DNA from 3 places in the Flavonifractor porci genome. Region 1 is predicted to be linked to each of the others. Evidence: riboswitches for the same ligand, from Rfam matches in the RefSeq annotation. Region 1 holds a riboswitch; each other region holds the start of a gene.

The links. Region 1 has a riboswitch for cobalamin ahead of WHJ28_RS14905 (hypothetical protein). Riboswitches for the same ligand answer to the same signal wherever they lie in the genome.
Positions count from the first base shown of each region.
Region 2: it holds a riboswitch for cobalamin, as region 1 does, so the genes downstream of both, WHJ28_RS07425 (ABC transporter substrate-binding protein) here and WHJ28_RS14905 (hypothetical protein) in region 1, are expected to answer to the same signal.
Region 3: it holds a riboswitch for cobalamin, as region 1 does, so the genes downstream of both, WHJ28_RS12700 (homing endonuclease associated repeat-containing protein) here and WHJ28_RS14905 (hypothetical protein) in region 1, are expected to answer to the same signal.

Region 1 is NZ_JBBHLB010000022.1:10,885-20,458, forward strand. Features, by position in the region: gene polA (DNA polymerase I) at 1-334, opposite strand, end outside; gene WHJ28_RS14895 (hypothetical protein) at 464-739, opposite strand; gene WHJ28_RS14900 (MSCRAMM family protein) at 829-1,689, opposite strand; gene WHJ28_RS14905 (hypothetical protein) at 1,789-2,460, opposite strand; cobalamin riboswitch at 2,617-2,811, opposite strand; gene WHJ28_RS14910 (DUF975 family protein) at 2,864-3,691, opposite strand; gene WHJ28_RS14915 (sensor histidine kinase) at 3,740-5,383, opposite strand; gene WHJ28_RS14920 (response regulator transcription factor) at 5,385-6,056, opposite strand; gene WHJ28_RS14925 (toxic anion resistance protein) at 6,159-7,322, opposite strand; gene ilvA (threonine ammonia-lyase) at 7,495-8,715, shown strand; gene rpe (ribulose-phosphate 3-epimerase) at 8,967-9,574, shown strand, end outside.
Region 2 is NZ_JBBHLB010000006.1:130,993-140,566, reverse strand. Features, by position in the region: gene WHJ28_RS07450 (peptidase) at 1-1,646, shown strand, start outside; gene typA (translational GTPase TypA) at 1,696-3,522, opposite strand; tRNA gene WHJ28_RS07440 (tRNA-Arg) at 3,799-3,875, shown strand; gene WHJ28_RS07435 (ABC transporter ATP-binding protein) at 3,937-4,707, opposite strand; gene WHJ28_RS07430 (FecCD family ABC transporter permease) at 4,707-5,780, opposite strand; gene WHJ28_RS07425 (ABC transporter substrate-binding protein) at 5,781-6,827, opposite strand; cobalamin riboswitch at 6,958-7,148, opposite strand; gene vanG (D-alanine--D-serine ligase VanG) at 7,475-8,512, shown strand; gene WHJ28_RS07415 (D-alanyl-D-alanine carboxypeptidase family protein) at 8,509-9,258, shown strand; gene WHJ28_RS07410 (LbetaH domain-containing protein) at 9,263-9,574, shown strand, end outside.
Region 3 is NZ_JBBHLB010000015.1:59,018-68,591, forward strand. Features, by position in the region: gene WHJ28_RS12690 (hypothetical protein) at 1-3, opposite strand, end outside; gene WHJ28_RS12695 (DUF4118 domain-containing protein) at 92-2,083, opposite strand; cobalamin riboswitch at 3,429-3,652, shown strand; gene WHJ28_RS12700 (homing endonuclease associated repeat-containing protein) at 3,747-4,724, shown strand; gene WHJ28_RS12705 (ABC transporter substrate-binding protein) at 4,803-6,389, shown strand; gene WHJ28_RS12710 (ABC transporter permease) at 6,472-7,425, shown strand; gene WHJ28_RS12715 (ABC transporter permease) at 7,422-8,258, shown strand; gene WHJ28_RS12720 (ABC transporter ATP-binding protein) at 8,261-9,202, shown strand; gene WHJ28_RS12725 (ATP-binding cassette domain-containing protein) at 9,195-9,574, shown strand, end outside.

The DNA of each region.
Region 1 (9,574 bases):
TGAGATCGTCGGCTTCCCAGCCGTCCAGCTCGTAACGGGGAATATTCATGGCCTCCAGCACCTGCTTCAGGATGGGCAGCTGGGCAGCCAGTTCCTCGGGCATTCCCTTCCGCTGGGCCTTGTAGCCCTCATAGGCCAGATGGCGAAAGGTGGGGGCCTTCCGGTCAAAGGTGACGCACAATGCCTCAGGCTGCTCCTCGTCAATCAGCTTGAGCAGGATGTTCACAAAGCCATACACGGCATTGGTGGGGGTACCGTCCTTGGTGGTGAGCAGCCGGATGCCGTAAAAGGCCCGGTTGATGATGGAATTGCCGTCAATGACCATGAGCTTCATGAAAGGACCTCCTGCCGTCCGGTTTCTGCCGGACATAAAATCTCAGGTTATAGTATACCAGCTTTCTCCGCCCCATACAAGAGAAAAGCCCGCCGGCCCCCATTGGGGACCAGCGAGCTTTTGCCCTCTTTATTTCCGTTGATTATAGAGGCAGTGGAAAAATTCCCGCCGCCAGCTCCAGGTCCTCTCCGCCGGGTCCAGCCACAGGGTCACGTTGGCGCCCGGCGGCAGCGTCAGCCTCAGCCGACAGACACACCGGCAGTTCCGGTCCAACCCCAGCAAATACCGCCCCGGCGGAAGAAAGCCGAACAGGCTCTCCCCTACCGCGGGCCGGCTCCAGCTGCTGCACCCCTTCCAGGGACAAAGGGTCAGCCAGTCGCCGGAACAAAGGGGCCGCACCAGCACCCGTACCGCGCAGAGTGTATACCCCGCACTCAGGCAGAAATTATCCTCCCGCTCCTCCTTGTTTTGCAGGCAGAACGGGGTCCCCCCAATTACCGCTCCAGCTTGGCCTTGACCAGGTACTGACCGCCGGTAACGCCGCCAAAGAGGTATTTCCCCTCGGCATTGGTCTTGGTGGTGGCGATCAGAGTCTCCACCGCAGCGGAACCGATTCCGGTCACCTGATACAAACCCACGAAACATCCGGCTACAGCCGCGCCCTTCTGATCCCGAATGATGCCGCTCACCGTACCGCTGTAAGTGCGGGTGTCCACTGTCAGGGACATGGTCACGTTGGCAATGGACCCGCCGGTAATGGTGACCGTCATGGGCGCCGAAGTCAGGTAGCCCTCAGCCGAAGCCAGCACAGTATAGGTGCCGTCAGCCACATCGTAGAACAGGAACTCACCGTCATCCGCCGAATAGGTGGTGGCTACCACAGTATCAGAACTGTCTTTCAGGGTCAGTTTGGCTCCGGCCAGCGGGGTAACAACGGAACCCTCCGTGGTGGTCAGCACACCCGCAATGGTGCCCAGAGCCAGTGTAGGCTCGGCAATACAGGTCAATGCGATCTGGGTGGTAGAACTGTTGGTCAGCGAGATCCCCCGAGGCACGCTGAGCAGATAACCATTTTTGACCGCACTGATGGTGTAAGTGCCCGCCGGAACATTGTTAAGGGTATAGTTTCCGGCCGCATCAGTCAGGGTATGCTGGAAAGGTGCTCCGGTGCTGTCAAACAGCTTGACGGTGGCATCGGCCAGCGGGTCTGTGCCGTCGGTCACTGTGCCATATACGGTGGCGGAACCACCCGATACCGGAGGCAGCTCCAGATTGATGTCCGCCTCCTGGATGCCTTGCAGCGTAAAGCTGGCGCTGTACTCCAGGCCGAGAAGGTCCTGCTTGATATCCGCCATAACATATCCTCCTGTATGATGGTCTGATCCAATCAGTTTGTGCGCTGCCGGGCAGCACACATCCCATACTATCCAGGAGCAGGCGGAATGGTTCCCACGCTAGGCACGGGTCTGACTTTCGTCTCGTCCATCGGCCTGAGCCCAATAGCGCCGCATATGCCGGCGCACCGATTTACTCAGCGCCGGGATACCCAGCAGCTCCAGCCCGGTCTGCCAGGTACAGCCCGCCTGCCCAAACAGTGCATCCAGTTCCCGGGGCAGTTCCTCCCGGCTGGGAGGCTGACCTGCTTTCTGCACCGCCGCGCAGTACTTCCCCAGTTCCCGCCGGGCGTCCTCATCCAGGCATATCCCCCGGGACGCGCACCGCTCCAGGAAGGGCAGAATATCCACCCGTTCGGGCCAGTCCGCCGGCCACATCCGCTCTGCCGCCTGTTGACGGCTCCGGCCCCGGGCCCGCCAACAGGCATGATGGAGGGAGCCAAAGCGCTTTTCCAGATACCAGCGGTAGACGCACAGCAGCCGCTCCGGACGGGGCGAGCCATTTCGCCCCTCCATGGTCTCCACCAGCGGCGCCAGTAATTCTTCATCGGAAAAGCTGGTATACACCTGTCTGCCAATAGGACATTCCGGAGAAAAATAGAGGGTCAGATCTCCATCCAGCTGCTGAGACAATCCAGGCGTATCAGTCATCTCCTCCTCCAGTTCCATCAGCCATTGACGGTATCCGTTCAATTCCCGCTGGGATAATCTACTCTTTCTAATCTGTTCCATGGCCTTGTTACCTCCCTGCCACTGCAAATGGATTTCGGCGGGGATGTCTCTGGCCCAGGCCGCGGCAAAAGAAAAGAGTTTCCCGGACGGGAAACTCTTTTTCATCGGCTCAAATGCCTGTGCTGCTATCACGCGCCGTTTCCCCGCCGAACACGCGCGTTCTCTGCGCGGCTGGCTGGTCTCCTGGCTTGGATTCCACCTTACGCCCGTCTTCCCATCCGTGCACCGGACAGTGACCTTATGAGCGCTCGTCATCCTTACAGTAGAGAGGGCTGCTGCGGACTTGCACCGCATTCCCATTGAAAGCTCCGCCCATGAGGGCGGACAGCTACCAACCGCTGATTGGATTCAGTTGTTAGTCCTATTATATCATCTCTGGCCGAAAATACAATGCCTACTTTGGTCACATCCCACCGTAGGGTCCGTTCCAGCTACCGGGCTGGGGCTGTTGAGGAAAGGCCCCATACACCACCCAGTTATAAAAATTGGCATTGGCCGCCCCCATATAGGGACCGATCCACAGGCTCAGAATACCCAAGGTGAAGGGAGACAAAATCAGCCATCCCAGAAAGGACAGGTCCTGTACAAACAGTTCCATGATATTGCCCCGCATGGCGCTGCGGCTATGGCCAATGGCCTCCAGGGCACCCATCTCCGGGTGGTCTAGAAGAAAATAGACCGCCAGCCGGTAACGATAGGATATGGCAACCATCCAAACCAGCATGATCAAAGCGCCGATAAGGATCAGGGTGACGCTGTGTGTCAGATAGGCCAGGAACACAAAGCCCGCATAGACCGCCATGCCGATAAGTCCCCACAGGAACACAAACAAAGCGGACAGGAAATTCACAGCCAGCGCCCGGCCCATGGTGTAAAAGCCGTCCAGCAGATTGCGGTAGCTGGGGCCCTCCCGCCGGGCCAGCCGCAGGCAATAGGAGGTATATCCGTAATCCATGACCCAACGATACAGTGCCAGCAGCAGTTCCATCACCAGAATCACCGTGATCCGCTGGGGGGTAAAGATGGCGGTCAGAATCTCTTCCACCTCATAATTGGTTTCCGTCAGATAAAAATAGGCGGCCTGAAAAGGCTCGGCCACAAAATTCAGCACCACACTGCCCAATACGCCGGTCAGCAGCACATACACCAGCGTTACCAGCATAGGGTGGGGATAGGCTCCCCGCATGGCGTCCCGGGCCAGCCACTTGGACTGAGGACGGTTATATCCCATGGTATTCCCTCACAATCACTTTCATATTGTCGAGGAAATGATACCACATCATGTTTCCGATTGCAACCCGGGCAGCACCACCGTAAAGGTCACGCCTCCCGTACGGTTGACCGCCCAGCAGCGGCCTCCGTGGGCCTCCACTACTGCCCGGACAATGGCCAGGCCCAGGCCGGTACCTCCGTCCGCCCGGCCGCGGCCCGCATCTTCCCGATAGAAGGGCTCAAACAGGCGGTCCAGATGTTTTTGCGGAATAGGCGCGCCGTCATTATCCACCGTCAGCGTGATCCGCCGTCTCTTTTGGGCCAGGGCAATGGTCACCGCGCCGCCGGGGGTACAGTGGCGCATGGCATTGTCCGCCAGATTGTCCACCACTTCCTCCAGCCTCAGCCGGTCCCCCAGCATGGACGCCGGGGTCAGTTGGGTACGCAGTTCGATCCCCTTTTCCTCCGCCAGCAGGGACAGTCGGGCAGCCCCGTTCGCCACCAGGGCGGCCAGATCCAGCGGCTCCCGCTCCACCCTGCCGCCGCTCTCCAGCCGGGCCAGGTCCATCAGGTTCCCCACCAGGGCCGCCATCCGGTCGCTCTCGGCCACCACGGTGTCCAGGTACTGGTCCCGTTTGGCGGGGTCAATATCCTCCCGCAGGGCCTCGGCGTGGGTACGCAGCACCGCCAGCGGGGTCTTGAGTTCATGGGCCGCCGCTCGGGTAAAGGCCCGTTCCCGCCGGATGGCCCGGGTCTCCAGCCAGGCGGTGAACAGCGCCAGGGCCACCGCCGCCCCCAGGGTAATCAGAGCAAGGGGGACCATGCCGTAGAAATAATAGCCTTCGGGTAGCTGATAGGTGATGGCCAGGTCCATCTCTCCACAAGTACTCATGGTGGTCACACCATCCCCCAGCACCATGGCACTTCCCTGATGCTCCTCCCAGAACACCTCCAGCTGGTCCAATTTCTCCTCCATGGCCCGGTATGCCTCCAGCCGTTTTTCCGGCCTGCCCGCCCCCACCAGGGCGGCATAGATTTCCACGTCAAGAGCATGATACTCCGTCAGCTCCTTGCCCCGGAAAAAGTCGCTTTCCGACTCCATCAGGGTGACAGGGCCATCGGCAAAGTTCAGTACCACCTTTTGGGGATAGAGCACTGTCCCGTCCTGCCAGCCGGTAATGTCCGCACCGTCAAAGCTATCCCGCTCCGGGTTGCCGTAGGATTCCGACCCGGTGAGCCAGGGGTGCTCCTCCAGGATGCGGGCCGCCGCCACCTGCTTCTCGTCCGTCATCACCGGGTCAAAGAGCAGATCATAGTCCTCAAAACGCACGGTATCGCCTGGCTGCTCCACGGTGATCCAGGCGGTGAGCAGCTGGCTCTGGCCCAGCAGGCTCCCCTCCTTGTCATAGGCCCGGCTCACCAGCTGTCCCCCATAGCGGCCCAGCAGATAGGTATTCCGGCTCAGCAGTACATCTGCCCGCTCCGGGTCCCAGGTCCCGAAGTACACCACCCCGGTATGAGTCCCCGGCGACCAGGTCAGCTGGCTGTTGCGCTGGAACCCTATGCGATATTCATTCATGCGCCGGGAGATATCTTCCCGGCTCCACTGGCTGTTCCGCCAGACGGCGGCCCCCATGACCGCCCCCCACAGCAGCAGAAAGATGCCCAGCATCAGCACAAACCGTTTCAGCAGGAGCCGTCCGTTCTTCATATCAGTTCTCCTCCATTCGATACCCCGTTTTGAACACTGTCCTGATCTGTTTCCCGGCAGTCCCCAGAGCGGAGCGCAGACTCTTGATGCGCACATCCACCGCCCGCTGGCCCCCTTCAAAGTCGATGCCCCACACCTTGTCCAGCAGCTGATCCCGGCTGAGCACCTGGCCTCTGTTGCGGATGAGGCAGAGCAGCAGATCGTACTCCCGGGGCGTCAGGTCCACCGGCTTCCCCGCCACGGTGCAGATATGTCCCGCCAGGTCCAGGGCGATGGCCCCGCACCTCAGGGTCTCACTGTCTCCCACTCCCCGGCTGCGGCGGATCACCGCCTTTGTCTTGGCCAGCAGCACCGCCAGGGAGAAGGGTTTGGTCACATAGTCATCCGCACCCAGGGCGTACCCCTGAAGCACGTCCTCTTCACTGCCCAAAGCGGTGAGAAAGAGAATGGGCAGCTGACTCTTGGCCCGTACCGCCCGGCAGACCGAAAAACCGTCCAGGTTTGGCATGAGTACGTCCAGCAGCATGGCGTCGTAGTCGTGGTCCCGCAGCAGGTCCAGCGCCTCCTCCCCGTCCCGGGCCAGATCGCAGTCCAGACCGTGGGCAGCAAAGTAGTCCCGGATAATATCACGGATACGGGCCTCGTCCTCCACCACCAGAATATGGTCCGCCATGACTCTCCTCTCCTTTCATCCACAGGATAGCAAAAAGATGTGTCCATCTGATGTCAAAAAAGGCGCTGCAATGATATTGCAGCGCCTTTTGGCGTTTCTCAATCAACCCCGCAGCTCCAGCAGCTTTTGCTTCAGCTCGCCCTCGATGCGGCCCAGCTCCGCTTCGGCCTCCCGACGCTTCTGGGCGCCCTCCTGCTGGATATTCATGACCTCATCCAGGGTGGAGATGAGCTGCTGGTTGGTATGCTGGAGGGTCTCCAGGTCCACCACGGAGCGCTCGGCCTCCCTGGCAGTCTCAAGAGTGCCCATCTTCAGCATATCGGCGTTCTTTTGCAGCAGTTCGTTGGTCATGTTGGTCACCGCGCTCTGGGCGGCGGTGGCCTGACGGGAATGCTCCAGCCCCAGGGCCAGCACCATCTGACTCTTCCACAGGGGGATGGTATTGACCAGAGAGGACTGGATCTTCTCCAGCATCAGCGTATCGTTGTTCTGGATCAACCGGGTCTGGGGTCCCATCTGGATGGAGATCATCCGGGTCAGCTCCAGATCGTGGATCTTCTTCTCAAAACGGGTACACATATTGGCCAGGTCGTTGTAAGCCTGGGCATCCTCCTGGGCGCCGCTCTGAGCCGCTTTCTGACGCAGCTGCTCCAGCTCTCCGGCGCGCACCTGGGCCAGGCGCTTCTTGCCCGCCAGGATATACATGGTCAGTTCCTTATAATATTTGGTATTGAGGTCGTACATCTGGTCCAGCATGGCGATGTCCTTCATCAGGGTCACCTGGTGGGCTTCCAGCACCTCCACAATCTTGTTCACATTGGTCTCCGCCTTGGAGTAGGAAGCCTTCATAGCCTCCAGCTGGTTGCGCTTCTTCTTGAAGAAGCCGAAGAAGCCTTTCTCGTCCTCCTCGCCGCCAAAACCTTTCAGTTCCACCACCAGAGAGGACAGGGCCTGTCCCACCTCGCCCAGGTCCTTGGTACGGACCGAGTTGAGGGTGCTTTCTGAGAAGCCGGCAATATTCTTCTGGGCCGCAGCACCATACTGGAGCACCAGATTGGTATCGGTCAGATCGATCTTTTGGGCAAAGTCATCCACCATCTTGCGCTCAGCTTCGGTGAGCTGGCTTTCATCCAGCTGAATGGCCTTGGCCTCCTCACTGGAGTTGGGGTCCAGGCTCAGCTGAGGCGCGGCAGGCGCTTCCGCCGCGGCGGTACCCAGATCCGGAGTCAAAGTCAGCTCCGGGGTAAAATCCATGTTGTCAGCCATGACTGCGTCCCTCCATATTCCATATTCCATACCGGCAACGCCGGCTTGTTCTTCCAAATCATTGTACCGTTCCCCCATTCCCCTGTCAAGAACACGTTGACTTTCCCTCAAAAAGTCAGTATCATTAAAAACACATTTCGATATTCCGTTTTGAGAGAGGAAGTCTTGCCCCATGCTTACCCTGAAAGAATTTAAGGAGGCCCGCAGCGTGCTCTCCGGAGTCATCCGGAACACCAGTCTGGTCTACAGCACCGCCTTTTCCAAGGCAACCGGCAACCATATCTACATCAAGCCGGAAAATATGCAGGTCACCGGCGCCTACAAGATCCGGGGCGCCTACTATAAAATCAGCACCTTGACCGAGGATGAAAAGACCAAGGGTCTGGTCACCGCCTCCGCCGGCAACCATGCCCAAGGCGTGGCCTACGCCGCCCAGCAGGCCGGCGTGAGCGCCACCATCGTCATGCCCACCACCACTCCCCTGGTGAAGGTGAACAACACCAAGGACTACGGCGCCAAGGTGGTGCTCCACGGCGAGACCTTTGACGACGCCGCCGAGCTGGCCGCCAAGCTGTCCGCAGAGGAGGGCCTGACCTACGTCCATCCCTTCAACGATCCCGCCATCGCCACCGGTCAGGGCACCATCTCCTACGAGATCTTCCAGGACCTGCCCGATGTGGACGTGATCCTGGTACCCATCGGCGGCGGCGGACTGGCCACCGGCGTGTCCACCCTGGCCAAGCTGCTCAACCCCAATGTCACCGTCATCGGCGTGGAGCCCACCGGGGCCGCCTCCATGAAGGCCAGCCTGGACGCCGGACACGTGGTCACTCTGGACAAGGTCGAAACCATTGCCGACGGCGTGGCGGTCAAGACCCCCGGCGACCAAATTTTCCCCTACATCCAGCAGAACATCGACGACATCATCACCATCAACGATGACGAGCTGGTGGACGCCTTCCTGGATATGATGGAAAAGCACAAGATGATCGTGGAGAACGCCGGTCTGCTGACCATTGCCGCCCTGAACCATCTCAAGTGTAAGGGCAAAAACGTGGTGCCTGTCCTCTCCGGCGGCAACATGGACGTCATTACCGTGGCCAGCCTGGTACAGCACGGCCTGATCAACCGGGGCCGGGTCTTCACCTTCTCCGTGCAGCTGCCCGACCGTCCCGGCGAGCTGCTGCGGGTGGCCCAGATCGTGGCCGAGGCCAACGGCAACATCATCAAGCTGGAGCATAACCAGTTCATCAACATCAACCGCCAGAGCGGCGTGGAGCTGCGGGTCACCCTGGAGGCCTTTGGCCACACCCACAAGCGGGCCATTCTGGACGCCATGTGCACCGCCGGCTATCAGGCCCGGGAGTGCCACACCAACGACTTCTACAACTGAGCGGCCTGGCAAACCAACTGTGTCCGGGGGAGCGCACTCCCCCGGACACTATATGATGCGGCACGCGATTCCGGAGCATGGACCGCCGGGCCGGCAGCCCGTGGGTACGCGGGGGAGCGGCGGGGCCCCGGGCGTTATCCGCTTGCTGTATCTTATGTCCCCGACTCCCCCTTTGCCCCGGCACATTCGCCAGCGAAGGACAGGCTCTCTGCCCGTTCTCTCTATCTTTTCTGATAATGGAGTGGTAAATGATGATCAAGATCGCCCCTTCCATCCTCTCCGCCGATTTTGTAAACCTGGAGCGGGATATCCGGCGGGTATCCTCCGCCGACTGGCTCCATGTGGACGTCATGGACGGCTGCTTTGTGCCCAACATCACCATCGGCGTACCGGTGGTCCAGTCCATCCGCAAGTGCACCGATATGTTCCTGGACGTTCACTTGATGATTGACAAGCCGGTGCGTTACATTGAAGCCTTTGCCAAGGCGGGCGCCGACCTGCTGTCGGTCCACCTGGAGGCCGACCACCCCACCCGCATTGCCGAGGCGCTCCGCCTCATGGACGAGTTTGGGGTGAAAAAGGCGGTAGCTTTGCGTCCTATCACCGCCGCCAGCGCCATCCTCCCCTATCTGGAGAATCTGGATATGGTGCTGGTCATGACGGTGGAGCCCGGCTTCGGCGGCCAGGCCTTTATGGAACACCAGCTGGACACCATCCACCAGGTCCGCACCCTCATCGACCGCTATAATCCCGCCTGCCGTCTGGAGGTGGACGGCGGGATCAGCCCCAAGACCGCTGGCAAGGTGATCTCTGCCGGCGCCGATACCCTGGTGGCCGGTTCCGCGGTATACGGCGCGGT
Region 2 (9,574 bases), on a different contig from region 1:
CCTCGAAAGAGATGGAGGCGGCGCGGAAGGACGCGGATCAGGCCGCCAAGGCCATCCATAGCGCCGCCAGCCATCTGGTGGGGGCGGGCAGCGCCCTGTCCAAGGACAGCAAGAAGGATCTGGACGCCGTCAGCAACGAGGCCTCCGCCATCCGTACCCTGCTGAAAGACTATTCCGATCAGCTGGGGGAGCGGACCCAGGCGGCGGCGGACGACATCGGGGAGCAGCTGGATGTGATCCAGAACCGGGTGGACCAGATGACCCAGGCCGCCGGGGCGGACAATCAGGCGCTCCACGCCTCCGCCCAGCGGGTGATCGGGGCCCTGGACCAGGTCCGTCAGGCCATCTACGACATGGGCCGGGAGCCGAAACTCACCACCCAGGACCTTTCGGGGGACATTACGGAAGGCCCCGGCCTGGTCATGGGCTGCACCGCCGCCTGCACCGTGGAGGGTGACTCCAACGTGGGCGGCATCGTGGGGGCCGTGGGGGCCGAGGTGGGGGACGACCCCGAGGCCACCTTTGACATGGAGGACATCAAACTGCTCTCCGACGTGTACGCCACCCTGCGGGCGGCGGTGCGGCAGTGCCGCTTTGACGGCGCCGTTGCCGTGAGAAACGACTGCGGCGGCGGCATCGCCGGACGGTGTACCACCGGCTCCATCCTGGACTGCGCTGCCCGGGGCACGGTGGAGACGGGCACCGACTACTGCGGCGGCATTGCCGGCCGCACCGGCGGTTCGGTGATCCGGTGCGCCGCCCTGGTGGATCTGGACGGAGGCAGCTGGCTGGGGGGCATCGCCGGTCTGGGCGGCACCCTCACCGACTGCCGGGCCATGGTGCGGGCCCAGGGAGACGGGGAGTACCGGGGGGCCATTGCCGGTCAGTCCGGCGATCCCCTCACCGGCAACCGCTACCTGCTGGAGGAGCTGGCGGGGCTGGACGGGGTGGACGTGGCCGGTCAGGCGGAGGGACTGAAGTTTGACGCCTTCTCCGTGCTGAGCGGCATTCCGGAGGATTTCCTTACCTTCTCCTACCGCTTTGTGGCCGACGGCAAGACCGTGGCCGAGATCCCCTTTGCCTACGGGGACGACCTGGACCAGAGCCTGGTGCCAGAGCCGCCTGCCCGGGACGGGGAGTACGGCGTGTGGCCCGACTTCCCGGTGGAAGGGCTTACCCGGTCCATGGTGCTGGAGGCCCGGTTTACCCAGCCCACGGCCACCCTCTCCTCCGGCGAGGAATTCCCTGTCCTGCTGGTTCAGGGCACCTTTGAGCCTCAGGCCAGCCTGCGTGTGGAAGGGCTGGACCAGCTGCCCGACCTGTCGGGCTACCGGAGTGTGGAGGGCTGGTCCTACATTGTGCAGGGAAACCAGGGGGATACGGTGACCCTCCGGCTGCGCTGTGTGGACGCGGCCCATCCGGTGGCCGCTGTGCAGACCGACAGCGGCTGGCAGGTGGTAAAGGCCAGTCAGGACGGCAGCTATCTGGTCTTTGACGGCCCGGCCAGCGGGCAGGTGGTGCTGCTGGACGGTACGGCACCCAATGTCATGCTTGTGGTGCTGCTGTGCTGCGCCGGAGCGGCAGTGCTGCTGGTGATAGCCTTGGCGTTCCATCGGAAAAGGAAGCAGAAAAAGATCCCGGTATAAGAAACAGCCCCCGGAACCTTGTGGTTCCGGGGGCTGTATTGATCTTATATCAGGCCTTTTTCTTGGAGGCCTCGCGCATCCGGGCCGCATGGTCCAGCAGGCGCTTACGCAGACGCAGGGACTGGGGAGTGACCTCCAGCAGCTCGTCGTCGGCCAGGAACTCCAGGCACTGCTCCAGAGACAGCTGGCGGGGGGGCGTGAGGCGCAGGGCGTCGTCAGAGCCGGAGGCGCGCATATTGGTCAGCTGCTTCTTCTTACAGATGTTGACGCTGATATCCTCCTGCTTGGGGGTTTCGCCCACCACCATGCCGGCATAGACGGGCACGCCGGCGCCGATGAAGAGCACGCCCCGCTCCTGGGCGTTGAACAGGCCGTAGGTCACGCTCTCGCCGGTCTCGAAGGACACCAGAGAGCCGGAGGCCCGGCGCTGGATGTCGCCCTTCATGGGGGCGTAGGAATCAAACACGGAAGCCATGATGCCCTCGCCCTTGGTGTCGGTGAGGAACTCGTTGCGGTAGCCGAACAGACCGCGGGAGGGCACCAGGAACTCGATCTTCATCCGGTCGCCCACGGGGGTCATCTCCAGCAGGTCGCCCTTTCGGGAGCCGATCTTCTCAATGACGGCGCCCACGCTGTCGGAGGGCACGTCTACCACCAGACGCTCGATGGGCTCGCACTTCTTGCCGTCGATCTCCTGGAAGAGCACGCGGGGGGGAGACACCTGGAACTCATAGCCCTCACGGCGCATGGTCTCGATGAGGATGGATAGGCTCATCTCACCGCGGCCGGCCACGTTGAAGGCGTCGGTGGAGTCGGTCTCGGTGACCCGCAGGGACACGTCCTTCATGGTCTCACGGAACAGACGCTCACGCAGCTGGCGGGAGGTGACGAACTTGCCCTCCTTGCCGGCGAAGGGGGAGTCGTTGACGGAGAAGGTCATCTCAATGGTGGGGGCGGAGATCTTGACGAACTCGATGGGCTCCACCGCGTCGGGAGCGCAGATGGTGTCGCCGATGGTGATCTCGCCGATGCCGCTCATGGCAATGATATTGCCGGCGTCAGCCTCGGTGACGGGTACCTTGCCCAGACCGTCAAACTGGTACAGAGCGGTGGCCTTGGCCTTCTTGGGGGCCTCGTCGGAGTTGTGGTAGTTGCACACCACGATCTCCTGGTTCTGCTTCACGGTGCCCCGCTCGATGCGGCCGATGGCGATCCGGCCCACGAACTCGTTGTAGTCGATGGAGGACACCAGCATCTGGAAGGGGGCCTCCACATCGGCCTCGGGGGCGGGGATATAGTTGACGATGGTCTCGAACAGGGGCACCAGGTCGGTGCCGGGCTGGTCGGGGGAGTAGGAGGCGGTGCCCTGACGGCCGGAGCAGAACAGGGTGGGGGACTCAAACTGCTCGTCGGTGGCGTTCAGGTCCAGCAGCAGCTCCAGCACCTCGTCCATGACCTCGTGAATGCGCTGGTCGGGGCGGTCGATCTTGTTGACTACCACGATGACCTTGTGGCCCAGCTCCAGGGCCTTGGACAGCACGAAGCGGGTCTGGGGCATGGGGCCTTCGGCGGCGTCCACCAGCAGAATGACGCCGTTGACCATCTTCAGGATACGCTCCACCTCGCCGCCGAAGTCGGCGTGGCCCGGGGTGTCCACGATGTTGATCTTCACGTCCTTGTAGTGGACGGCGGTGTTTTTGGCCAGGATGGTGATGCCGCGCTCGCGCTCCAGGTCGTTGGAGTCCATGACCCGCTCCACCGTGGCCTGGTTCTCACGGTAGATGCCGCCCTGCTTGAGCATTTCGTCCACCAGGGTGGTCTTGCCATGGTCGACGTGGGCGATGATGGCTACGTTGCGTAATTTCTCGTTGTGCATGTAAACTTTCCTCCCGATATACTGGCAAGACCGCCGGAGCCCTGAGTTTCCCGGCAGATATCCCGCAAAAAGGCATACAGCTGGGTGTATGCAATATTCTGATAAGCTCGACTCTTAATTATACTGCATACCTTGCGGGCCATGCAACAGCTTTCCGCAAAAAAACCAACAAAAACCCACATCTTTCCCACCCTCAGCGTTGACACCGCCCGAAAATTGGGTTACAATGACTCAGTGTCTGGCAGGAAGTTTTCATGCTTCCCCACAGTATGATCCGCGCCAGTAGCTCAATCGGATAGAGCGCACCCCTCCTAAGGGTGAGGCTGGGGGTTCGATTCCCTTCTGGCGTGCCACGTCGGAGCAAAGCTTGCTTTGCTCCGACGTCTTTTTATGTCCGCATCAACGCCGCCCGCCCTATGGATGGCAGGGGCTGTGGTAAGAAATATGAAGCCGGCCGGTGGGATCTGTGAAGATGTGGGCCTCCACCTCGTAGACCCGGCGGAGAAAGGCCTCCGTCAGCAGAGCCTGGGGCGGGCCGCTCCCCACGATCTCCCCGTCCTTCAGGGCATAGAGCCGGTCGCAGTACATGGCGGCCAGATTCAGATCGTGGATGGCGGCTACCACCGTCCGATCCAGCTGCTTGACGATATCCATCAGCTGAAGCTGGAATTTGATATCCAGGTGGTTGGTGGGCTCGTCCAGAATGAGGCAGGGGGTATCCTGAGCCAGTGCCCGGGCCAGGATCACCCGCTGCTGTTCCCCGCCGGAGAGGGTGGAGAAGGAACGGGCGGCAAAGCCCTCCATGCCCACGGTTTCCAGCGCGCTGCGAACCAGCTGGTGATCCCGGTGGTTGTCCCGTTCCAGCGCCCCTTTGTGGGGAGCCCGGCCCATCATGACCACATCGTAGACGGAGAAATCGAAGTTATAATAATTGTGCTGGGCCACCACGGCGACGCGGCGGGCCGACTCTTTGAACGAGTAGCGTTCCAGCTCCCTGCCGTCCAGCCAGACCGCGCCGCCGCTGGGCCTGAGCACCCGGTAGAGGCATTTCAGCAGGGTGCTCTTTCCGCTGCCATTTGGGCCGATCACGCCCACCAGCTCTTTGCGTCCGGCCTGGATATCCACGCCCTTGAGGATCTGGCTGCCGCCCAGCCGGGCCTGGAGCTGTCGGGTATGCAGTTCCATCAGTCTCCGCCTCCAAATCCGTAGGTTTTCCTGACCATGAGGTAGGCAAACACCGGCGCGCCCACCAGAGAGGTGAGAATACCGATGGGCAGTTCGTTGCCCGGCAGCACCACCCGGCAGAGCACGTCGGCCCAGACCAGGAAAAGGGCGCCGGACAGGGCGCACAGGGGAATGAGCTTTTTGTGATCCGTGCCGAAGAGCATCCGCACCACATGGGGGATGATCAGGCCCACAAAGCCGATCAGCCCGGCTTTGTATACCGCAAAGCCCACCAGCAGGGCGCTCACCAGCAGATAGAGCAGCCGCCTGCCATGGAGGTTGGTGCCCAGGGTAATGGCCGATTCGTCACCCAGCAGCATCAGGTTCAGGCTGCGGTACTGACTCCAGAAGAAGAGGGTGCCCGCCAGCGACACCGGGAGAATGACGGCGTTGCCGGCCCAGTCCGCGCCGGCCAGACTGCCCATGGACCACTGCACCACGGCGGCGGCCGCGTGGTCATTGTTGAGGATATAGATGAACAGGTTGGAAAAACCGGCGCATACGGCGCTCATGGCGGCGCCGGCCAGCAGCAGCTTGACCGCGTTGACCTGTCCGCCCAGATTGGCCAGCGCCATGACCGCCAAAGATACGGCAAAGGCCCCGGCGCAGCCCAGCAGCCCCATGGCGCTGCCGCCCAAAAAGGCCCCGGCGCCCAGCAGCATGGCCAGGGTGGCGCCCAGATAGGCGCCGGAGGATACCCCCAGCACATAGGGATCGGCCAGCGGGTTTTTGACAATGGCCTGCATTACCGCGCCGCACACAGCCAGGCCCATTCCCACGCCCACGGCCAGGATCAGCCGGGGCAGGCGGATGAACCACACCACGTCATGGACGCCGCCGCTGCCCCACCGGGCGGGGTCGCCCAGGCCAAAGAGCTCATGCAGCAGCACCCGGTAGACGTCTCCCGGGGGGATGGACATGGTGCCCAGGCTGACGGCTGCCAGCAGGGACGCCAGCAGGACCGCCAGCAGGACGGCGCACACCGCCAGATAGGTCCAGGGATGCCGGGCCAGAACATTCCGCCGGGGCTCCATTTACAGCTCCAGACCGGGATACATCCCCTGGGCCAGGGTGTTGAGCCCGTCAATGGTGCGGGGGCCGCTGGCGTACATATCGCCCAGCATGATGAGGTGAACGCGGCCCTTTTGAACGGCGGAAAGGCTGGCGAAGGCGGGATCGTCCTGAATGGCGGCCAGCTGGGCGGCCTTGACCGTCTCGGGGTCGTCTCCGTCATAGGCCATGTAGACCACAAAGATCACGTCCGGGTCACAGGTCACCAGATCCTCCTTGCCCATGTCGCTGCCCTGGGGCTTGGCCAGCTGTCCGCCCAGCGCGCGCACCATATCGCCGGCCAGTGTGTCCGCGCCGTAATTGGTGATGCTGCCGCCGGCAGGCTCCACCACCGCCACCCGAAGGGGCTGCTGTCCCGGCACGGCGGCCAGGGTGGCTTCCACCTGCCCCTTCATTTCATCCACCAGGGCTGCGGCCCGATCCTCCGCCCCGAAGATCCTGCCGATGTTCAGAATATCCTCGTACTCATGCTCCAGGGTGCGGGTGCCGCCGGGCACGGTGTTGGAGTTCATGTAGGTGGCCACGCCCTTTTCGTTCCAGCTGTGTACGTCGCCCAGTTTTTTGTCCCCAAAGTAGGAACCCCAGGAGAAGATCATATCGGGTTCCAGCAGGGTGACGGTCTCCAGATCGGGGGCGAAAACGGAAGCGTCGTACTTCATGTTGGCAAAACCGGCCTGCCACTCCTCCTTGACCTCATTGTCCAGTCCGTAGGAGGCCAGCACATGATCCTCCAGGCCCAGGGCGATCATGGTCTCGATACAGCCCTGATAGACGCACAGCACCCGTTCCGGCGGGGCCTCATAGGTGTAGGTGACCGGCTGGCCGGCGTAGTCATAGTTGGTGATGGTGACCGGGTAGTGGGCGTCCGCCGATGGCGTTTCCGCGGTTTGGACGGGACTTGTGCCGGCGGGGGGCGGGGAGCTGGCCGGCGTGCCCCCGGAACAGCCGGCCAGAGACAGGACCAAAGCCGAGGCGACAAGCAGGGACGCGGCGGTGCGGATTCCATTCATAGAACATTCCTCCTGATGTGATGATATATGCGCCAGCCGCAAAAAAGAGAAAAAGTCCGCTTTCCAGAGAAAGCGGACTTCCAGATCTGACCGGGGCTGCAGCACTGGACAGGGCTCTTTCTGCGGAAGATGCCTATCCCCTATCCAAGCAGGTTTCCTGGCTTACGGATCAACACGCACCGCGCCTTCTCGTCCCCCGTTTGGGCGGGATAATGGCTGCTGCGGTTTGTTCCCCGTTTACAGTGACCGGATCGCTCGGGACTTTCACCCGATTCCCTTTTCACCCAGCCGAAGCTGGACACTTGGAAGGTAGTATAGATTGTGGCCCTATTCTAATGGATGTCGTGCTTTTTGTCAAGAAAATGCACTTTTTTCCTGAAATGCCGCAGCTTTCAAACTGCTCAGGATCTTTGCCTGGATGAACCGCAAGGAGGATGACGACTGGCCTTTGCCCTGCCTGAGGGCGTTCGGACGCTGCCGGGGCTCTGGGCGGGAGGTGAGATGAGAGCCTTGTTGTAAGAAAATAGAAAGAAATGTTTGGAAACTTGTAGGGTGCGGGAAAGAAAAAGCAAAAACATCAAACGCCTTGCTTTGGTACCATATCGGTATCAAAGCAAGGCGTTTTTGCCTGTTGGGAGGAATCTACAATGAAAACCATTCTGGTACTTTTCGGCGGCTGCTCCACGGAGTATGCCGTTTCTCTGCAATCGGCCCATGCCGTGGTGAGCCATATGGACCGGGAGGCCTATACGCCCCTGCTGGTGGGCATCACCCGCTGGGGACAGTGGCTGTACTATACCGGCCCTCTGGACCGGATGGAGGCTGATACCTGGCAGCAGGAAAGCTGTACCCCCTGCACCCTCTCCCTGGACCGGGGGCGGGGGGAGCTTCTGCTGCTGGACGGTACCGGAACGCGGCTTCATTTTGACGGGGCCTTCCCGGTGCTCCACGGGAAAAATGGGGAGGACGGCACCCTCCAGGGCCTGCTGGAATTGGCGGGGGTGCCGGTGATCGGCTGCGGTACCCTGGCCAGCGCCCTGTGCATGGACAAGGACCGGGCCCATAAGCTGGCCGCCCTGGCGGGGGTGAAGGTTCCCCGGGGGACGGTGGTGGACCGAAACTGGCGGGAGGCCGACCTCCAGAGGGTGGCCCGGGACCTGGGCTATCCCCTGTTCGTCAAGCCGGTGCGGGCCGGTTCCTCCTTCGGCATCACCCGGGTGACCGGGCCGGAGGCCCTGGTGGAGGCGGTAAAGGAGGCACTGAAGCACGACCGGGAGGCCCTACTGGAGGAGGCGGTGCCCGGCTTTGAGGTGGGGTGCGCCGTGCTGGGCAACGAGGAACTGACGGTGGGGCTGGTGGATGAGATCCAGCTGTCCCAGGGCTTCTTTGACTACGAGGAGAAGTACACCCTCAAGACCTCCGCCATCCACTGTCCCGCCCGCATCCGGCCGGAGCAGGCGGCGGCCATCCAGGAGGCGGCCCGGATCATTTATCAGGCCCTGGACTGTCGGGTGTTTGCCCGGGTGGACCTGTTCCTCACCCCGGAGGGGGAGATCTACTTCAACGAGGTCAACACCATCCCCGGCTTTACCGCCCACAGCCGCTACCCCAATATGATGAAGGGGATCGGCCTGAACTTTCCCGCCCTGGTGAGCCGCCTCATTGCCCTGGGGCTGGAGCCGTGAGGGGGGAGGGGACGGTCCGGGACCTGACCTCCACCGGACCGCTGATTTTGGTCAACGCCGCCCATCCCCTGCGGGCCCCGGCCAATCCGGAGTTGGCGGAGCTGGAGGGCGGGGTGCAGCTGGAACGCCGGGCGGCGGCGGCCCTGAGGGCCTGCCTCCGGGCGGTAGGGGGGACGTCGGGTATCCTCCCCGTGTCCGGCTGGCGCAGCCGGGCGGAGCAGCAGGCCATCTGGGACAACACCCTGGCCAAAGAGGGGCTGGCTTTTACCCAAAGCTATGTGGCCATGCCCGGTTGCAGTGAGCACCAGACCGGTCTGGCCATCGACCTGGGCCGGCGGCAGGAGAACGTGGACTTCATCCGCCCCTACTTTCCCGACGAGGGAGTGTGCCGGGCCTTCCGGCTGGCAGCCCCCCGGTACGGCTTCGTGCTGCGCTATCCCGCCGGGCGGGAGACCGTCACAGGCATCGCCCATGAGCCCTGGCACTTCCGCTATGTGGGGCCGGTCCACGGGGAGATTATGGCCCGGCTGGACCTGACCCTGGAGGAGTATCTGGAGGAGCTGCGGAACTATCCAGCCGGTGGGGCTCCCTTCCGCTTTGCCGCGGCGGAGTGGGAGTGCGCCGTCACCTACCTCCCCGGCGGGGTGGGGGAGCCCTTCCGGCTGGCGGGCCAGCAGGGGCTGCTGTGCTCCGGTGACAACTGCGGGGGCGTGGTGGCCGCCTCCTGGCGGAGCACAGGGGGGTGAGGACATGGGAAAGGACAGGCTGGTTGCCCGGTCCAGAGGGGATGGACTGGGCTGGTTCTGGCGGCTGTACCGGCTGCGGCGGAAAACCAAGCACCGGCTGGTGCGGAGCCTGTGCACCTACCTGATGTGCCGCAGCGCCCACCGCCACGGGGGCTATGTGGGACCGGGTGCGGAGTTTGACTCACCGCCGGTCCTCCCCCACGGCCTCCACGGGGTATTTATTTCCCGCTACGCGGTGGTGGGGGCAAGGTGCAAGATCTATCAGAATGTGACCATCGGCGAGGTGGACGGAAAGGCCCCGGCGATCGGCCCGGAC
Region 3 (9,574 bases), on a different contig from region 1:
CAAAACAGAAGGCCACCTGTTTTGCTTACCTAGCATACCGCAGGATGTAATAAGCAGGAATTAAGGAACGTCGAAAGGCATTAACAGAAGATTAATATTGATCCCTTTGGGTCTGGATGGCCGCCCTGTTTCGCTCGTCCTCCAACCGGATACGTTCCTGGCTCAGGCCGCATTCGCTCAGTATGGCAATCATCAGGTTCTTTTCAAACGCATCCGGAATGGAGTATCCAACCATCGGGATTCCCACGATACCCATAACACCATGTGTGCCTCTAACAGACAAAAACAGCCACTTTGAATCCGGCAGTGTATTGGTAGTCGCTCCGGCGTGCTTATTGTTCTTCTGTACCCACTTGGCTACTCCGATCTCTTCCGAACTCAGGCCTGCCAAAACCGTTGCTTCATCGCTCGGTTCGATCCGAAACGCCAATTCCTGTTCCGTGCCATTCACCGCATACACGACCGGGCGGTCAAACAGACGGCTGAGCTGTTCCGCCGTTAGACGCAGGCAGTCCCATTCCGTCCTGCCTTTTTGCAGCTTTTGGCTGCTTTCCAGAAGAAGCTCCGTGTAGTAGCTTTTTTCCGAAGTCAATCGCGCCTGTGCTTTGACCCGACTGGCCAAGGAGCTGGCAATCATGCTGGAGAACAACATAATCAAAAAAGTAACAGGATAACTGGGATCATAGGCCTGAAAAGAATATCTCGGTACGGTGAAAAAGAAATTAAACGCACCAACGCTGAAAAGCGAATTGATGGCGCCGTAAATGTGGCTGCCTGTCCAAACCGCAGTCAGAAGCACCCCTAAAATATAAACGGTTATGATATTGGACTCACTGAATCCGGCATAATAAAATGCAAATCCAACCGCTGTGGAAAGAAGCCATGCCGCCAGCATGATCCCGGTGTCTCTCCAGGAAAATCGCGCTTTCGGCAGATGCAGTTTCCCCAGCGGCCTTTTGTACAGGGGCTGATGGTCCGGGATAATATAGATATCCAGATTCGTCAGCTCAATCAAGCGGTCTGCCAGGCTTTTTTTCCCTGTAATCACGTTTTGTTTGTGGTTGACACGCCCCATAATAATCTTTGTCACACCACTGACCCGGGCATATTCCGCGATCTGCACGGCAGGGTCCGTACCATATACGGTAGAAATCTGTGCCCCCAGCTGCTCTGCCAGACGCAGGTTGCCGCGCAGCCGCTTGATATTCTCGCCCGATAATTCTTTCGTCTCCGGCGTCTGCACAAACAATGCGGTAAAGCCGCTGTGAAAGGCTTCTGCCATTCTGGCGGCCGTGCGGATCACCTTGGCGTTGGATGGCGCAGAAGACAAGCAAATCAGAATATGCTCCCCTGCTTTTGCGCTTTTCCCCTTGCCTTCTTGTAGTGCTGTGCGGTTTAGTTGATCCGCCGTCCGCCGCATGGCAATCTCACGCAGTGCAGCTAAATTCTCAGTGGTAAAAAAGTTCTGGAGAGCCTGCCTGGCCTGACGTTCCCGGTATACTTTTCCCGTCTGAAGCCGCTTTACCAGCTCATCGGGCGCAATATCCACCAGCTCAACCTGATTGGCCCGGTCAAACACATGATCTGGAATCCGCTCATTTACCGCAATCCCCGTAATAGAAGATATCAAGTCGTTCAATGATTCCAGATGCTGTACATTGACCGTGGTATAGACATTGATCCCGGCCTGGAGCAATTCCTCCACATCTTGATAGCGTTTTGTGTGCCGGCATCCCTGGGCATTGTTATGTGCCAATTCATCCACAAGGATGAGCTGTGGTTTCCGCTGCAAGGCCTGATCCAGGTCAAACTCCTTCAGTTTGATCCCTCGATAATCAATCTCCTGACAGGGCAAAACCTCCAGCCCCTCCAACAGCGCTAATGTTTCGGGCCTTGCGTGTCGCTCCACATAGCCCACTACAACATCGATACCCTCTTTTTTCGCCTGGTGAGCCGCCTCCAGCATGGCGTATGTCTTTCCCACACCTGCTGCATATCCAAAAAATATCTTTAATCGCCCTGGAGAATCTCTGCGCTCTGTGTTATATGGAGCATATTCCAGGTCCCTTTCTGTCTGATCCATATACATTCTCCTTTTACCATTTTCTTGGGATAATCTTGTTTTTATCGTATCATGCGTGGTACTATGAAACTATAAACAAAGTGTCTGCCAGATTAAGATGGAATAAAGATCATATTTCAGGCATAAAAAGCCGGACACCAGCATTACCTGGCGTCCGGTTCAACGGGCCATCCACACGCCTACAGGCGGAGCAAAGTCAACGACACTGTCTTTGGACTGGAATTCTCATTCATCCTCCTTTTCATTGAAAGGCATACTCCCAAAACAGCCTGATCAACAGGCTTGATGGGGTAATCACAATGCCCGCGAAATAAAAAGTGCATGAGCCTTATTTCTCTAGTTTTAGGGTGGCATTAAGCAATGGTCCATTTTTCCAACACAACTTATGCAGCCTCTTTATCTGTGCCCTGCGTCGCCCTGGGCAGCGATACGCAAGGCACAGATCAGGAGCAAAACCTGTTTTCGTGCGTCATACACGAGGATGAAAATTAGAATCTGATGTGCAGAAAACCGCAGTATTAAGCGAAAAATCAGCCAAAAAAGCAAAGAAATGGCCGGATATTGGGCTGGCTCAGCACCAGGACGCAGAAGTTCAGCAAGCGACTGATTTCACTTCCCTTTTCCTGCTTTTCAGTACGTCTTTGGACGCTGTTTTACAGAAAATTGGATGGTTTTGGCGCTATGAGTGTTCCAGAAATGTGTTCCGTTTTCTTCTGTAAGGAGCACACAAGGAACAAAATCGTAAGCGAAGACAAAAGCCTAATGAAGCAGGAGATCGTTCCGCAAGGAGCGTATCTCCTGCTTTTTTGTGCTGTGTGGCGTGTGGAGCAGATATCCACACGGAACGCCTTCCCATCACGCTTTGTAGAACGGCAGCGCCTTGCCGGAAATGAGACCTTTCCTCAGGCCGTTCCCCGTTTTGCTGACAACCACACCAAAATGCAGTCTGTCCAGACGCACACATTCTTTCTTCAGCTCCAGGAACTTTAAGATACGAAAGGTGTTATAAACCAACATCAGCGGGACAGGCAGCCTGCCGGACTTCCAACGGCAGAGGGTGCACGGAGTTTTCTGCAAGCTTTTGGCAGTTCACATAGAATCATGCTTGCAATGTACCGTGCAATGCAGTATAATAAATTCTAACAATTAAAATATTGCAGATACGATGAGAAACTTGTTGGAAACAGGTGCTCTTTGTCATAAGCCGGTGGGAATCCGGCGCGGAGGCCGTATTCGTCATGAGACGTCAGCCGGCAGTGATCGTACATCAAGTGGCACCTTTTGGGGAATCGTAGGCTGTTTTGTAAAAGTGCGGTCTTTCCAAAATGGAAAGACCGCACTTTTTATTTTCAATCAAGCTTTTTGTGGCCTTTCAGAAGATGGAGGCTGAACAAGGGAATCGGGTGAGAATCCCGGACGGTAACCGCCGCTGTATGCGTGATGTCCGCTGCTCGTCAACGAAAGTTCGCCATTGGGGACGTACCCTGAGAAGGCAGAGCAGACCGGCGAAGGCAGGAAGATCCTGTCCCAAGCGCAAGTCAGAAGACCTACAAAAAGAGGATACGCCGCGTGCGGGACGCCGCACCCGGTGGCTGCACACACAGAAAAGCGGCTGTGGATTCTAACGATCCACAGCCGCTTTTGCGGAAAAGAGGGAAGATATATGGAGATGAACCGTTCCCGCGACCAGCTGGCAGACCAGAAATCCATGGTAATCGACCTGATTCGGGCCGGATGCTCCTCTCAGGAAGAATCTGAAGCGCAGTACGCCTGTTATTCTATAAATACCCCCCAGGGAAAAGCGCTCTGCGCCGCCTTCTCTGATGATGCGCTGTTGGAGCTGCTGCGGGAAACTGCAAAGGATCTGGGGCACTCACCCGCCCAAGGTGAGGTCCACTGGCTCTTGCGGGAATATCTGCGCAGCCGTTTTCATAACTGGCCGGGCGCGCTGCGGGCAGCGGGCCTGAACCGCGCAGCTGGACGGGGCGGTCTATCTTTTGCCCGGGTGGAGCAAAAGGAGTCCGAAATCCAGGCACTGCTGGCTCAAGTACGAGAAGCCGCAAAGGCGCTGGGACGAATCCCCCATCCATCAGACTTGCCCGAGATCGGTCAGCAGTTAAAAAAGCAATATCAGACCTGGGGTCAGGTGCTGACCGCCGCCGGAGCGGAAGAAGCTGCCGCCGCCGGTCTGCGGAAATTTGACAGTCTGGAAGAAGCGGACAAACAGCGGCTGGCCCAGCTTCTGGTCCTGGCTCAACAACTCAACCGGGCGCCTCTGCGCAGCGAAGTACAAGACGAACTGCGAACAGCGCTTATACAGCGCTTTGGTTCCTGGCGAAATACCCTCTACCAGATCGACCTGGAACCAGTACGGCGGATCACCCCCTTTGTCAACACCCCGCTCCACAGGGGAGAGAGCCGCTCCAGGGCCACCCACCGCGGGGATCTCTATGATTGCCACTACCGGATCCTGCATCTGGATCAAAAGACGGCTGCGGACCTGGCTTTTATCCGGGCCATGGCAGAAAAGCTGGGGCGTCCTCCCCGTCGCCGGGAAGTACCACCGGAGGTCCGCAGGCGATTACAGGAGTCCTGCGGTTCCTGGTCCAACGCCCTATTCCAGTTGGGACTTCAGGCGTGAAGCCTTTACATTGGGAATATCGCGCAGGTATGCTGTGCGTTTCCATCAATCTGACAGCAGAAGAAAGGGAGAACCATGATGAAGAACAAGCGACTCTTATCCGCACTGTTGGGCGCTGTGCTGGCGCTGTCCCTGGCCGCCTGCGGCGGAACTCCTGCGCCTGTTGGCTCAGAGGCGCCTGCCACCGGGGTGGATCAGACTCGAGAAATCGTTTTTGCCGCCTCCAGGGATCAGTGTCCCGGCGAGCAGGACGCCTACTACGCCTCCATGTCCCTGGGGGTGTGGGAACCCCTGATCACCAAGGACGAGCACGGCAAGCCCGCACCTGCTCTGGCCACCGAATGGGAGCACAATGAGGACTCCACCGTATGGACCTTCCACCTGCGGCAGGGCGTGACCTTCTCCAATGGTACCCCCTTCAACGCCGACATCGTGCTGGCCAATTTCGACCGCATGAAGAAGGGCCCCTTTGAATCCTCCTTCTACGGCATGAACATCGACACCATCTACCCTGGCCTGCTGTCTTATGAGAAGACCGACGACTATACCGTGGTACTCACCCTTTCCGAAGGTCAGCCCCTGCTGGACTATACCATGGTCAACTACGGCTCGGCCATCTTTGAACCTGCCTGCTTTGCCCAGGACGGCACCTTTAACGGCTTTCCCATCGGCACCGGTCCCTATGTGGTGACGGAAAACGTGCTGGGCCAGTATTGTATCATTGAGCGCAGCGACAATTACTGGGGCACCCCCGGCATTGCTCAGACCTTCCGCTTTAAAGTCATCCCTGATGCGGAGACCCGCTATACCGCTCTGCGGGCCGGCGAGGTCCAGGGCCTGTGCGACCTGGGCGCCATCTCCCCCGCCCAGGCTGCGGAAATTGCCGACGACCCGGCCTACAATGTGTCTGTGGGCGACTCCGGCATCACCCACTTCCTCAATGTCAACGGCGGCGCCTTCCCCTTCAATGATGTGCGGATGCGGGAGGGGCTGTCTCTGCTGCTGGACCGCCAGACCATCATTGACAGCTTTTATAACGGTTACGGCCTCGCCGCCGGCGGTTTTCTGAGCTACACCTCTGCCTTTTTTGCGGAACAGCCCGTCCGCCACGACCCTGAGAAGGGCGCCCAGCTGATCCGCGAGGTGGTTGGGGACCAGGCGGTGGAGCTGCGCTTCCTGCTGCCCGGCGTGGACGCCAACCGCTACCCCTACCAGGAAGAGGCCGAGTATATTCAGGCTCTTCTGGAGAACATCGAGGGCACCAACATCAAGGTCAGCATCCAGCAGATGGATTGGGGTCCCTGCAAGGATGAGATGAAGGCGGGCAACTATAATATGTGTCTGAAGATCCAGGGTCTCCCCTCCGCCAACCCCTTCTCCCTGTTTAAGGGCTTCTTGCATACGGAAGGCAGCACCAACATCAATTACGGTCTTGGTTACCACAATGATCATGCGGATGGGCTGATTGAAGAGGCTGCCGCCTGTCTGGACGCCGATCGTCTGGCGGAAATCTACAAGGAACTCCAGGAGATCTCCGCCGCGGACTTCCCCAATATCCCTGTGCTCTATTCCCAGGAGGTGGTGGCCTCCTCCAGCGATATCACCGGCTATCAGGCCACCGTATATGGCCTGACCGGCTTTACTCAGGTATGTTGGGCAAAATGATCCCCATATCCAAAAGCAAGCCCCCGTCCTGCGGCGGGGGCTTGTTTCCCGTACCAACCTCATTTTCAAAAGGCGGTGGAACATGGCAATTCTGACTTACATTGGCCGCAGGCTGCTGGTGCTCATCCCGGTGCTGCTGGGCATTTCCTTGGCAGCCTTTCTGCTGGGCCGTATCGCGCCCGGCGATCCGGTGGATGACGCCCTGTTCCGCATCGGTATCGAGTTCCCGACGGAGGAGGACCGCGCCGCCATGCGTACCGAGCTGGGACTGGACAAGCCTCTGCCGGTACAGTATATGACCTGGCTGGGAAAGGCGCTTCATGGTGATCTGGGCCGCTCCTACATCGGCAGCAAAGACATTGCCCATGAACTAATGACCCGGCTGCCCGTCACCCTGAAAGTCTCCCTTGCCGCCCTGCTGGTGGCTGTGGTTTTTGGTGTGGGAGGAGGTGTGCTCATGGCTGCCTGCCACGGCACATGGCTTGATACCATACTGAAGGTTTTTTCCACCCTCCTGCTGTCCATACCGGGCTTCTGGCTGGCTCTGTTTCTCATCACTGTATTTGCCGAGTGGCTCCATCTGCTGCCCACCAGCGGACTGGACCGGGGCCTGGCCTCTTTGGTACTCCCTGCCGCAGCCCTGGCTGCGGGGAACGTAGGCTCTACGTCCCGCTTCACCCGAGGCAATATCCTGGCTCAGCTGGGGGAGCAATATATCGTGGTGGCCAATGCCAAAGGCCTCTCGCAGCGGACGGTAATGGTGGCCCACGCCTTCCGGAACTCCCTGGTTCCCATTATCACCCTAATCGGCAACTATTTCGGCGGGATTTTAGGCGGAAGTACGATCATTGAGAATATATTTGCCATTCCCGGTCTGGGCAGCTATGTGCTCTCCGCCATTCAGAACCGGGACTATCCCGTCATTCAGGGATATGTACTCATAACCGGCACCACCTTTGTACTCATCACACTTGCCATTGATTTGCTCTATCTTGCGGTGAACCCCAAAATCCGTCTGCAGGGGGGAGAAGTATGACCAGACGCAAAAAACAGAATTTCCAGCTGACCATTGTCTGCTCCATTCTCCTGGCTATCGTTCTGATGACGATATTTGCCCCCTGGCTGTCCCCCTATGATCCCCTGGAGGTCAACATGGACCTCCGTCTGCTGTCTCCCTGCCGGGCCCACCCTCTTGGAACCGATGCCCTGGGCCGGGACGTACTCAGCCGTGTCATTTACGGCGGCCGGGCCTCTTTGCTGCTGGCTGTGGCTGCCACCGCCTGCTCTATGCTTGTGGGCCTGGTCATTGGCGTCATTTCCGGCTACTGCGGAGGGATTATAGACAGCGTGATCACCGCAATCTCCAATATCTTCCAGGGCTTGCCCGGCATGGTGCTGATGATCGCCCTGGTCGGCATTCTGGAGCGGAACAGCAAAAGCATAATTCTCGCCCTGGTCATTACCTCCTGGGTGGGGTTTTCCCGTCTGGTGCGGGGAGAGGTCATGAAGGTCAAAGGCGAGATGTATATCGAGGGTATGCGCTGTCTGGGCGCGGGTCACCTCCGTATCGTCCTGCGGCATGTACTGCCCAACATCCGCACCAATGTCATTCTCCAGTTTACCACCCGGCTGGGTCGGGTGGTGCTGTCTGTGGCCGGCCTGAGCTATCTGGGGCTTGGCATCCAGCCCCCCACCCCGGACTGGGGCGAGATGGTCAGCGGTACCGCCCGCCGGTACTTCCGCAGCGCCCCCCATTTGCTGTGGGCCCCGGGGCTGTGCATTATCCTGCTCACCCTGTCCATCAACCTGCTGGGGGATATTTTGCGGGACCGGCTGGACGTGAAGCAGGATTCGGTGAAGGAGCTGTGAGCATGGTACCAGACATTGAAATTCAGCACCTTTCGGTGTGCTTTGACACCGCGCAAGGCCCGGTGTGCGCCGTCAACGACCTGTCCACCACCTTTCGGGCCGGGCGAATCTCGGGGGTCATTGGGGAGAGCGGCAGCGGCAAGAGCATAATGGGCATGTCCCTGCTGCGCCTGCTTCCCAACACCGCCCGGGTAACAGGAAAGTGCTTTTTTGGTGAGCATGAACTCTATTCCATGCCGCTGCGGCAGCTGCGCAAGCTGCGGGGCGGTGCCATCGGCCTCATCCCGCAGAATCCCGGCGCTTCTCTGGATCCTGTGATGAAGCTCCGCCGCCAGCTGACGGAAGCCATCACCACCCACGGCAAATGGAGTCGGAAGCAGGCGGAGATCCAGGCCGCCCAACTGCTCCGCCAGTTTGGGTTTGAGGAGCCGGAGCGTACCCTGAACCAGTACGCCTTTCAAATGAGCGGCGGCATGAACCAGCGTCTGGTATCCGCTCTGGGGCTGGCCTGCCGCCCGGGCTGGGTCATTGCGGATGAACCCACCAAAGGGCTGGACGCAGTAATTCGAAACCAGGTATATTCGGTACTCCGCCAGATTTACACGGAGCGCCACTGCAGCATGATCGTCATTACCCATGATCTGGCCCTGGCGCAGCAGCTGTGCGATGATATCCGGGTACTTTATATGGGGCAGATTATCGAGCAGGGTACGGCGGAGGAGGTTATGGAGCGGCCCCGCCACCCCTACACCGCCGGTCTGATCCGCTCACTGCCCAGCCAGGGGATGGTTCCCATCCCTCCACCGGCCCCTGAACGGCTGACCCACAGCGGCTGTCCCTTTTATCCCCGCTGCTCCAGAGCCACAGCCCGGTGCGGCAGGGAAAAGCCGGACGATTATCCGCTTCCGGCAGGCGGGAAAGTGAGGTGCTTCCTCTATGAATAACATACTGGAACTGGATGGGGTCAGTCGTATTTTTACCAGCGGCATCTTCCAAACCCACACCACCCGGGCGGTGGATGAGGTCAGTTTTGTCCTGGAGCGGGGGAAAACCTTTGGGCTGGTGGGCAACAGTGGATGCGGCAAGACCACTTTGTCCCGTATGATCACCCGTGTCCTGCGCCCCACCAGCGGGTCCATCCGGTTTGAAGGCAAGGATATTGCCGGCTTTGACCGAAAGCAATGCAAAAGCTACCACCGGCGGGTACAGATCATCTTTCAGAATCCAGAGGCCTCTCTGGACCCCTCCATCCATATCCGTAACAGTCTGCTGGAGGCCATGGCCATCCACCACCTGGGCAGCAGCAAAGAGGAACG